Regions from separate parts of the Bacillus spongicola genome, predicted to be linked through region 2. Evidence: riboswitches for the same ligand, from Rfam matches in the RefSeq annotation. Region 2 holds a riboswitch; the other holds the start of a gene.
What was found. A riboswitch is a leader RNA that binds a small molecule or an ion and turns the genes downstream of it on or off. The one in region 2 is predicted to bind cyclic di-GMP.
Positions count from the first base shown of each region.

Region 1 (5,063 bases), on a different contig from region 2:
GGTAATTACCCCAATAACGGATAAAACAATTTCTACTGTTCTTTTCACTTACCTGTCCCCCTTTAGGATGTTCACTACAACTATAGATACGTATGATCGACGGAAAGGTTTCAATTTCTGCCATCCTTTACGGAAAATCACCCTGTATCAGTTCCTTCTTATTTTGATCATAAACAAGAAAGAAATATTGTAATCTTTGTACCAAATACAATATACCAAATTTCCCATTCAGTTTCAGCAGAAAATTCAATATTTTTCAAATTTATGACATTATTATGAGCTAAACTATTCGATATCCTAAAAAGCTTTTGTGATGGTGAATATACTCTCTCTCATATGGAACATTTCAGGAAAACCCACTCTTCCTTCCAATTTTACTTTCTCTGGTTTGATTGCTTAATCGTATTCTAATCCCATGAAATAAACGAATAGATTCCTACAAAAAAACTCAGCATTAATGCTGAGTTTTTTGTCTCATCTGAAAAACATCAATCGTTTGTTGCAACTCTTCAGCTAAATCAGATAAAGAATGTGCAGATGAAGAAATTTCTTCCATAGCCGCAAGCTGTTCTTGACTTCCGGCCGAGCTTTCTTGACTCGCTTGAACGCTTGTCTCAGCTATTTCTTTCACATTATTAATTGAATCAACAATATGCTCGCTTACCATTGTCATTTGCAAAACGGCTGCAGATACCTCCTCTACTCTTGTTGAAACATCTGTGATGGAATGATCGATAAGTGCAAAAGCCTGATCTACTTGTTTTGAAAAAGTAATACCGTGTTCCACCTGTTCTGTCCCAGCATTCATGGACAAAATGGCCTTTTTCGTCTCAGCTTGAATATTTTCAATCATATTTGTGATCTTTTCCGCTGCATTACGTGAACCTTCTGCTAATTTTCTTACCTCATCCGCAACAACGGCAAAACCTTTCCCATGCTCCCCTGCTCTCGCCGCTTCAATCGCTGCATTTAGGGCGAGCAAATTCGTTTGATCCGCAATGGTTGTAATGACCTCTGTTATACTCCCAATCTCCGAAGACTTCACACCTAATATCTCGATGATTTGTGACGTGTCATCGACATTTTTTGAAATTAAATTCATTTGCTTTACTACATTTTCAACATTAGCTGAGCCTTTTTGAGTAGATCGTATCGATTCTTCAGTACGCTGAGACATCTCAGAAGCTTTTGAAGCGATCTCATTGATACCTGTTGACAATTGATTCACTGCAACCGAGACATCATTGATGCTTTGTAACTGTTGCTCGGCTCCTGCAGCTGAATTTTGAGCTAATGCTGACAGATGATCGGTAGCTTTCACGGTTTGATCCGCACTCGCATTAAATTCTTCTCCTGAAGCTGCCACTTGGTGAGTAGCTGAACGAACCGTCGAAATGGTTCCATTTAAATCTTCAACCATTCGATTTAAGGAGGTCACCATCTCTCCAATTTCGTCACGATTTTTAATATTTATTTTATCCACTGCCAAATTTCCAGCAGCTACTTCCTTCAATACTCTAGTCACTCTTCTAATCGGCGTAGCAATGAGTCTTGTCATGATAATGACAATAACAATTCCAGCTATGGTGGCTAAAACCATAAAGAACATCGTATTGGTTCTCGCTTGTTGAAAACTTGTTGAAACTGCTTCCTTTGAAGAAACGATTGAGTTTTCATTGATTTCAACAATTTTGGCGATATTTGCTTCAATGCTCGTGATGGTGATTTGCGCTTCTTGTTGTAAGCGATTAATCGTAATCATGTTATATTCCCCTTGGTTAAGAACCTGATCTACAATTGTAATCGACTTATCTCGATGCGCGGTAAGATTAGAAAATAATTGCTGTTCTTTCTCATTATCAATATATTGTTGATAATGATCATATAACTCATCAAAACGCTTCTTATTTTCTTCTAATTGTCCTGAAAATTTCTTCATATCTACATTATGATTGGCTCGTAATGCATTTGTATATTCAAGTAAAATACCATAGGTTAATTCATGCGCCCCCTTAATTTCTAGGACTGATTCAATTGCAGGAAATTCATTTTCCGTCATTGAATTGACCGACGTACTCACTCGATTCATTTGCATAAGATTGAAAGCATTTCCGACTAGCATTAAAAATAAAATAATAATAAATCCCGTTATAATTTTCTTCCTTATGCTCATGTTGATTCGAAGCTTTTTGAATTTCTTCACCTTAAACTCCCCCAATTCTCCAGCGATATTGATGTTATCTTTATTTTAGCTGATATTCAGGCAGATGTTCAGAATTTTTTATAAAAAAACAAAAATTTCGCGTTATATCGTGGAAATTCTATCTTTTCACTTACATGGTTTTAGCAAATAGACACATATAGCTTGAATCAAACAAAAAGAATATTCTAATAATCAGGCAAAAAAATTTTATATGTTAAAATACCCCTACATTTACATTTTAAGGGCAAACCAATCGAAAGGTTGGGACGCAAAGCTATAGGGGCTACTCTAATTGGAACGCCAGCCAGCTGCTTCACATTTACTGTGTTGCCTTCATTCCTATAGGCATTTTTTTCTATTTTATTGGTGGTCCGCATGAAATTTTTTATGAATTTAAAATTTAGAAGAAAGATCATTTTACTAGTTTTATTTTTTACCGTCATTCCGCTTATCATCACGACCTGGATTAGCTACAAACAAACCTATGGCGGCATAAAGGACTTAACATTTACAGACCTAAACTATATGGTGGGCTTACAAGCAGACACCCTATCCAATTACACTGAAACGATAAATTCAGGCAATGAAAATCAAACCACTATCGCAAAGCTCGTTAGCGGCATAAAAGAAAAATACTACGAACCAAATGGGATGACTGGATATGCATTTATATTAGATGAAGCCGGAAATGTTATTCATCACCCTAATCCTGATACAATCGGAACCAGTTTAATTCAACACAGCTTTGTTGAAGAGATGGTAACTAAGAAGACAGGATTTATTGAATATGATTGGGATGGCGGCAAGAAGGTGATTGCCTTCAAGGAGCTTCCGAACGGTTGGGTTCTAGGAGTGGGGAGTTACCTACACGATATTATGCAGCCTGCTACGAATATTTTCAAAACGCTAATACTTATAACCATTATTGTAGTTATCCTAACATTCATTATCATCATTCCCGTTACCTACTATATCTTGAGACCGTTTAATCAGCTAACGTCCGGAATGAATCGTTTTAAAGAAGGGGATTTAACGGTCTGGCTTCCGGTTCACTCAAATGACGAAATCGGGCAAATGAAAATAATTTTTAATGAAATGACTAGTCATTTCCATATCATTACAAAAACCATCCAAAATTCCTCTGATAAACTATTACAATCGTCAGAAGAGCTGATGGCAAGTGCTGAAGAAAATACAGTAGTCGCTGACAATATCATGGTTAACATTCAAGATATTTCTTCAAGTGCAGAAGCACAAACAAAGCTTTCAGACGCAAATCATTCAACGATTCTATCGACTAACGAAACAATCCAGCAAATAAAAGAGAAGATCAATGAAACAAATTCCTATTCCATTGAATCGAAGCAACAAGTCGAGAGTGGACATCAATCCGTCCAACAAGTGTCAACAGAAATGTATAGTATACCAACCACCATAAAAGATACAGAAAAGATAATGGACAACCTAGAACATCACTCACAAAATATTGCGGTTGTCACACGTCAAATTGAAGAAATTTCTGAACAAACGAATCTTCTCGCACTAAACGCAGCAATCGAGGCTGCTCGTGCAGGAGAGCATGGGAAGGGATTTGCTGTCGTGGCTGATGAAGTCCGCCGATTAGCCGAGCAAGCCAAAAATTCTTCTGGTGAAATCGCAAGCATCCTTCATACCGTTACGAATGAAATAAGCACTGTCAGCTCTTCGGTTAACTCGTCTTCACATGCCGTTGATCGTGGCTTAAATGTTGTCCATCAAACAGCCGAGACATTCACCAATATTTCAAAGGTATTCACTTTATTCACAGATAATTTTAAGACTATCCTTTTCTCTATTGACCAAATTGCCTCAGAATCTGAAACAGTCGCTCGGCACACACAAGGCATGGCCCAAATGGTGAGGGAAACGGCAGCCTCTACTGTTCAAGTGTCAGCAAGTCAAGAAGAAATGACTTCTTCTATGGAACAAATCAGCTCTTCCACCCAAACGTTGACCGCAATGGCTCAAGAATTACGTTCAATTGTTGATCAATTCCATATTGAGTAGAAGAGTACATAAAAAAAGAGGGAGGCACTTAGTACCTCCCTTCTTCTATCAACTCTTTAATTTCTACTTAAAAATAAAACAGACTCCTTAAATAGGAGTCTGTTTTTGCAAAGGCTAATTATGCTTTTTGAACGTTAGCAGCTTGTGGTCCGCGTGCGCCTTGTTCTACTTCGAAAGATACTTCTTGACCTTCTTCAAGAGTTTTGAAACCTTCGCCTTGGATAGCTGAGAAATGTACGAATACGTCTTCTCCACCTTCAACTTCGATGAAGCCGAATCCTTTTTCTGCATTAAACCATTTTACTTTACCGTTTTCCATATTTGTTGCCTCCTAGTGCGTGTTACACACAATGTATTACTATTCTTGCTCTAAATGATATCCAGGCGAAAAGTATCATTTTCTTCCCATATCTACCGAACAAAAATAATTACTAATAAGGATAACAGATAGATTTTCAAATAGCAAGTGTTCTAGCATACTAGAATTTCGTTTGACATAACTAGTTAATTTTCAACAATTTTCGCATCCGCACTACTGACGATTCTGCTTTCCCTACTATAAAAGTTGATACTACTATAGGTTTATAGCAGTCTCGACTATTTGTCCTAGTTACAAGCGAAAGTCATCGGTAGAAAAATTTGTCAGTTTAAAGGTTGAACTTTAGTTTTCTTTTAAATAGGCTGTTTTCGCAAAGATTGTGGCTTTTTGAATAAGAAGGAATCCTTTGACTTGTATGACTTCGTGCTCTTTTCCTAATGAAAAATTCTTCAGCCTATCCTCAAAAAACTGTCCTAGCTAATTGACTTAGTAAGA
Region 1 is NZ_JAYKTS010000006.1:167,717-172,779, reverse strand. Features, by position in the region: gene U8D43_RS06655 (DUF4064 domain-containing protein) at 1-48, opposite strand, end outside; gene U8D43_RS20925 (methyl-accepting chemotaxis protein) at 455-1,420, opposite strand; partial or broken gene U8D43_RS20920 (HAMP domain-containing protein) at 1,415-2,173, opposite strand; cyclic di-GMP riboswitch class I at 2,437-2,519, shown strand; partial or broken gene U8D43_RS20915 (cache domain-containing protein) at 2,579-3,292, shown strand; gene U8D43_RS20910 (methyl-accepting chemotaxis protein) at 3,659-4,249, shown strand; gene U8D43_RS06640 (cold-shock protein) at 4,368-4,568, opposite strand.
Region 1: another riboswitch for cyclic di-GMP. It lies ahead of U8D43_RS20915 (cache domain-containing protein); the one in region 2 lies ahead of U8D43_RS03425 (EAL domain-containing protein).

Region 2 (5,063 bases):
AAGTTACAATAGTATTTATCTGATAACGAGGGGAGAGGAATTATGAATAAACAATTTTTAATTATCAAGCTTTTGTTTATAGGCATACTAATATTCCCAGCAGATAGTAATGGAGAACAAGGGTTTTCTAAACTACCAGATCGGGAGTATTGGCAAGATGGAAAAATTTCCAAGGAATCGCTGACTTTGCTTATTAAGAATGGAAAAAGAGCGACAGATACTCCTGTCATTCTTGGATTTTATACGAAATACTATGAAGATGATGAAAAGTCATTAAATTCCTTATCAAACTATTATTCTTATATGAATGCAGTAGCTACCGCTACGTTCGAGGTTAACAATATGGGGGAAATTCTCGGAGAAATACCAACGGAGGGGTTAGCACTTGCAAAACAACATGAAGTAAAGCGATTCGCGACCATTCAAAATGGCTTCGATCCAGATTTAGCTCACACGATTTTAGCCAGTAATGAGAAAAGTAGTATGTTGATTCAAGAGCTTGTAAAATTAACAAAGGAAAATGGCTATACCGGAGTGAATGTAGATTTTGAAAAAATGAATCCAAGTGATCGTCTGTTATACACAGAATTTATAGCGAATCTCTCTCTATCATTAGAAAAAGAACAGATAGATCTTATGATTTCCGTCCCTGCAAAAACAGGTGACTTTCCTGATAATGAGTGGATAGGAACATTTGATTACCATGAACTAGGAAAAAATGCTGATTATATCCAATTGATGACTTATGATGAGCATGGCACCTGGGGAGAGCCAGGACCAGTAGCGGGAGTAAATTGGATGACAGATGTGCTCGACTACGCTGCCACACATATTGATTCTGAAAAGCTTTTATTGGGTATTCCTTCTTATGGTTATGATTGGAATTTAACGCTGGGAGCAGACCACAAAGCAGTTTCCCAAGCGGAAGTAGAGAACCTGCTTCTTGAAAAAAATTTAGCAGTACAGTGGGATGATCCCTCGCAATCACCATATGTTCATTATCAAGATGAACAGGAACAAATTCATGTTATTTGGTTTGAAAACAACCAAAGTATCTCTGAAAAGGTGCATCTTGTTAAAAAATATAAATTAGCCGGAATTTCCATGTGGAGAATGGGATTAGAACAAGAATCCTTTTGGCAAAGTATTGAAGAAACGTTAGAGCAATTTAATTAATGTGAATAGGATTTGTATTTGTTATTTTAAGAGGAACCTCCTATTTTGTATAAGTGCCCTCAATTTGTTTCACCATATTCAGAGGGGACGTTTTTGACTGTTGGTAGAGTAAGAGTCACTTTAGTGCCAAGGTTTTCTTTGCTTTCTACTAGAATATGCCCTTGATGGTATTCAATAATCCTTTTGCAAACCATTAAACCCAAACCTGTTCCTTTTTCTTTAGTCGTATAAAAAGGCTCAAAAAGCTTTTTTTGTCGTTCCAATGAGATTCCGGTTCCCCCATCTTGAATTTTGATCGTATACCAGTGCTCGTCAACTTTTTTTAAAGAAATGTGAATATCTCTTTTAGTTTCAAGTGATGCGTCAATGGCATTTTGAAGGAGATTGATTAGTACCTGCTTAATTTGATTACCATCACACTCACCTTCAATCGAGCTGTCAATCGCTGCTGTAATCGAAATGCCTTTTAGCATGGCCTCTGGTTTTATTAAATTGAGGACACCGTATAGTAAATTAGAAAGATTATGTTTGCAAATCTTAATGTTTTCGTGCGGTTTTGCAATCATCATAAATTCGTTCACGATACTATTAATTCTATCTAATTCATCTAGCATAATTTCTACGTATTGTTTCAGGTGATCTTCTTGCACCTCTTTTTGAATCATCTGTGTAAATCCTTTTAAAGAGGTAAGTGGGTTACGGATCTCATGTGCGATACCGGCTGCTAATTCGCCTACCATAGCTAGTTTCTCTGTCTTTTTGATTCTTTCTTCGTTTTGCTTCTCTTTGGTAATATCAATCGCAGTACCAATCACTTCAACTACTCTATTGTTTTTTTTATAGGGAGTTAAGGTTGCCATATAATAAATATCATTTATATGCCCTTCATAATTGGTCACTGATCCAGACCAGGCCTCCTCATAAATAGCTGATTTTTGTTCAGCTTGAGGATGAGGAATAATGTCATCAAGGGATTTCCCTAAGATAAGTTCTGGAGATAGATTCATCTTTTCTAATAATTTCCCTTCACAAAATGTGTGAATAAATCGATTCTCTTTTTTAATGAATTTAAATACAAATCCATTTTGAAATGGAATAAAATCGTAATAATCAATAGTTGATTTAGGAAACTTCATGTGAATTTTCACCCCGTTCATAAATTAGACTAAGAATGTCTATAAACATTCGACTAAAAACTAGTTTATTCCTTCAATTTTCTATTTTTTGTGAATGTGTTGGGTGGTTAAATAAATTGAATGATAAGTATCAAACTGAAGATCTGAGGTTATTTTATAGAAAAAATTGGTTATTTTTTACGAGTTAGTATGTAAATGTAACGGAAGTTGTGGTAGAATTATCCTAGTAATCAATAGAATATGTACGTGGGCAAACTAATTGAAAGATTAGGACGCAAAGCTAAAGGGGCTAATGCTGTGAAAGATAGCAATGCCAGCCAGTTGCGAGTATAAGGATTTTATTTGTACTGCTGCCCTTAAAAATGGGCAGCTTTTTTTGATGTATTAGTATGGTCAACTTCGAGAACATTGGGTAGAACCTATGAGGCTATTAGCAGTCCGTTATGTGATTCAGACGGCAGTCCACTCTCAACTTATATAATACTCTTGAATAGAGGGGAAGGAGAGACAAGAAATATTTATGATGAATATTCCGATTGAAAAAGTGATAAGAGAGCGGCTGTTTACACATGTCTTTCAGCCAGTGCACTTAGTTCATACAGGTGAAATTATTGGGTATGAGAGTTTAATTAGGTGTGGGTTTTTTTCATCCCCGCAACATTTATTTCAGAAAGCATTAGAGGAAGGGTTGTTGTTTGAGCTAGATTGTGCATCTATGCTTGAAGCAATGAGGGTCTATAAAAACCACTACAAAGATGAACTGATATACCCTAGACTATCTGTCAATGTTTATCCCTCAACACTGACCAATCCGCTATTCCAGGAGTTCTTAGATTCTGTTATTTCAGAAGTTAAATATCCATTAAATCGAATTGTGTTTGAAATTAGCGAAGCGGCGACCACCGAGTGTTTTGAGGTATTAAATGATCGGATTGTCTATTTAAAGAATGTAGGTGCTTTAGTAGCATTGGATGATTTAGGAAAGGGACAATCTACGATTCGGACTGTCATTGAGTTAGAACCAAGTATTATCAAGTTAGATCGATATTTTGGAAAGAACCTAGCAAACCACGCACGAAAACAACATTTTTTGAAAAGCCTCGTTTATTTTTTAGCAAATGATCATATAGTTCTCGAAGGGATTGAAACAGAAGCCGATTTAGCATTTGCTCGAAAAATAGGCGTCCATTTTGGTCAAGGTTACTATTTAGGTAAACCCCATAATGTCGAGAACTGTGAGTCATTTCCTTTGAATTTTCTACCTTAACTATCATGAGAAAATTACTTCCAAGAAGCAAATAATTATGGAAGATTAGGTGATGAATGCAATGAATTGGCATGGTCGTATTTGGGTGATAGGCTCCATTACAGGGTTTGGTTCGTTGTTTATCATAATAAGGTATCTGACTTATAAGAATATCTATTTTTCCGGAATAGCGGATTATTTTCTTCTCGCAATGTTCTTTTTACTATGTACCTTAGGCTTTCTTTTAGGGTATTATTTTGACAAATATCGGTATGTTGCTCACATGGACGTACTGACTAATCTAAGGAATCGTTATTTCTTAACGAAGGCCTTTGAGAGACGAAAAAAGAGTCAAATTTCGTTTTTTCTTCAGTTTATTGATTTAGATGATTTTAAGAGAGTTAACGATGTTTATGGTCATCAAGTAGGAGATGAAGCGCTCATATCGATCGCAAGCACGCTCAGGAAATATTTTCAGAAGGGAGATGTTGTTTGCAGATGGGGGGGAGATGAATTTGTAGTTTTAACCTCCGAGAAGCAACCAAATCTACAAAAAGCGATAACGAATGAATTGAAAACACTTTTGCCGAATGAAACCATCTCTCTCTCAATCGGAATAGTGAGTTATCCTGCTGACGGTGAATCACTCCAAGAGTTAGTGAGAACGGCTGATAAAAAAATGTACACAAATAAAATAGACAAAAAACGGTACGCAGCATGTGAGTGATAAGAGGGAAATATCAAAAAAATTTTAGGATAATAAAAAGAGGCTGTTTTCGCAAAGGTTGTGGCTTTTCGTATCAGTTAATCATCTGTGATATAGCTTTGTTTCGGGCATCATTTCGTCTGTGTTTAATAGAAATCAACAATGAAATGGAGGATTTACTCAAAAATCAGATGAAATAGCCACAATGTATACGAAAAGAGTCTACCAAAAGAATACTATAGTAGATTGTATGATATATTTATTTATAGGAAAATAGAATCAGTATTAACATACCTTCATAATTGTACATAAGTCACGATTTTAAGGAGACCTATGAATATTTTTGATTTTTTTCAAGAAGATGTTATCTATCATGAATATCAACCATTATTTAGTTTAGATAGTGGAAATGAATTGTATGCTGTAGAAGCTCTCCTGCGCAATGCTTCAAATGTCAATCCGGAGAGTGTTTTTCAATCTGCGATACGAGCGAATATTTTATATAAGCTGGATACGCTTTCGATTCAAAAAGCGGTAGAATCTTTTTTGGACTCAAGTACATCTACTTGTAAATTGTTCCTAAATATATACATCACAACCATTTTGCATCCTAATTTCTTGCGTTTCTTTCAAAGCTTATTGCAACCACACCCGGACTTAGCTCATCGATTGGTATTAGAAGTGAATGAATCGAGTGCGGAAGAAATGTGGAATAATCCTTTACTCAAACAAAAATTGAATGAATTACGCCAGGTAGGAATTATGTTTGCAATCGATGATTTTGGACAAGGCTCTTCAT
Region 2 is NZ_JAYKTS010000003.1:199,903-204,965, forward strand. Features, by position in the region: gene U8D43_RS03415 (glycosyl hydrolase family 18 protein) at 43-1,176, shown strand; gene U8D43_RS03420 (ATP-binding protein) at 1,236-2,312, opposite strand; cyclic di-GMP riboswitch class I at 2,552-2,641, shown strand; gene U8D43_RS03425 (EAL domain-containing protein) at 2,833-3,579, shown strand; gene U8D43_RS03430 (GGDEF domain-containing protein) at 3,632-4,285, shown strand; gene U8D43_RS03435 (EAL domain-containing protein) at 4,598-5,063, shown strand, end outside.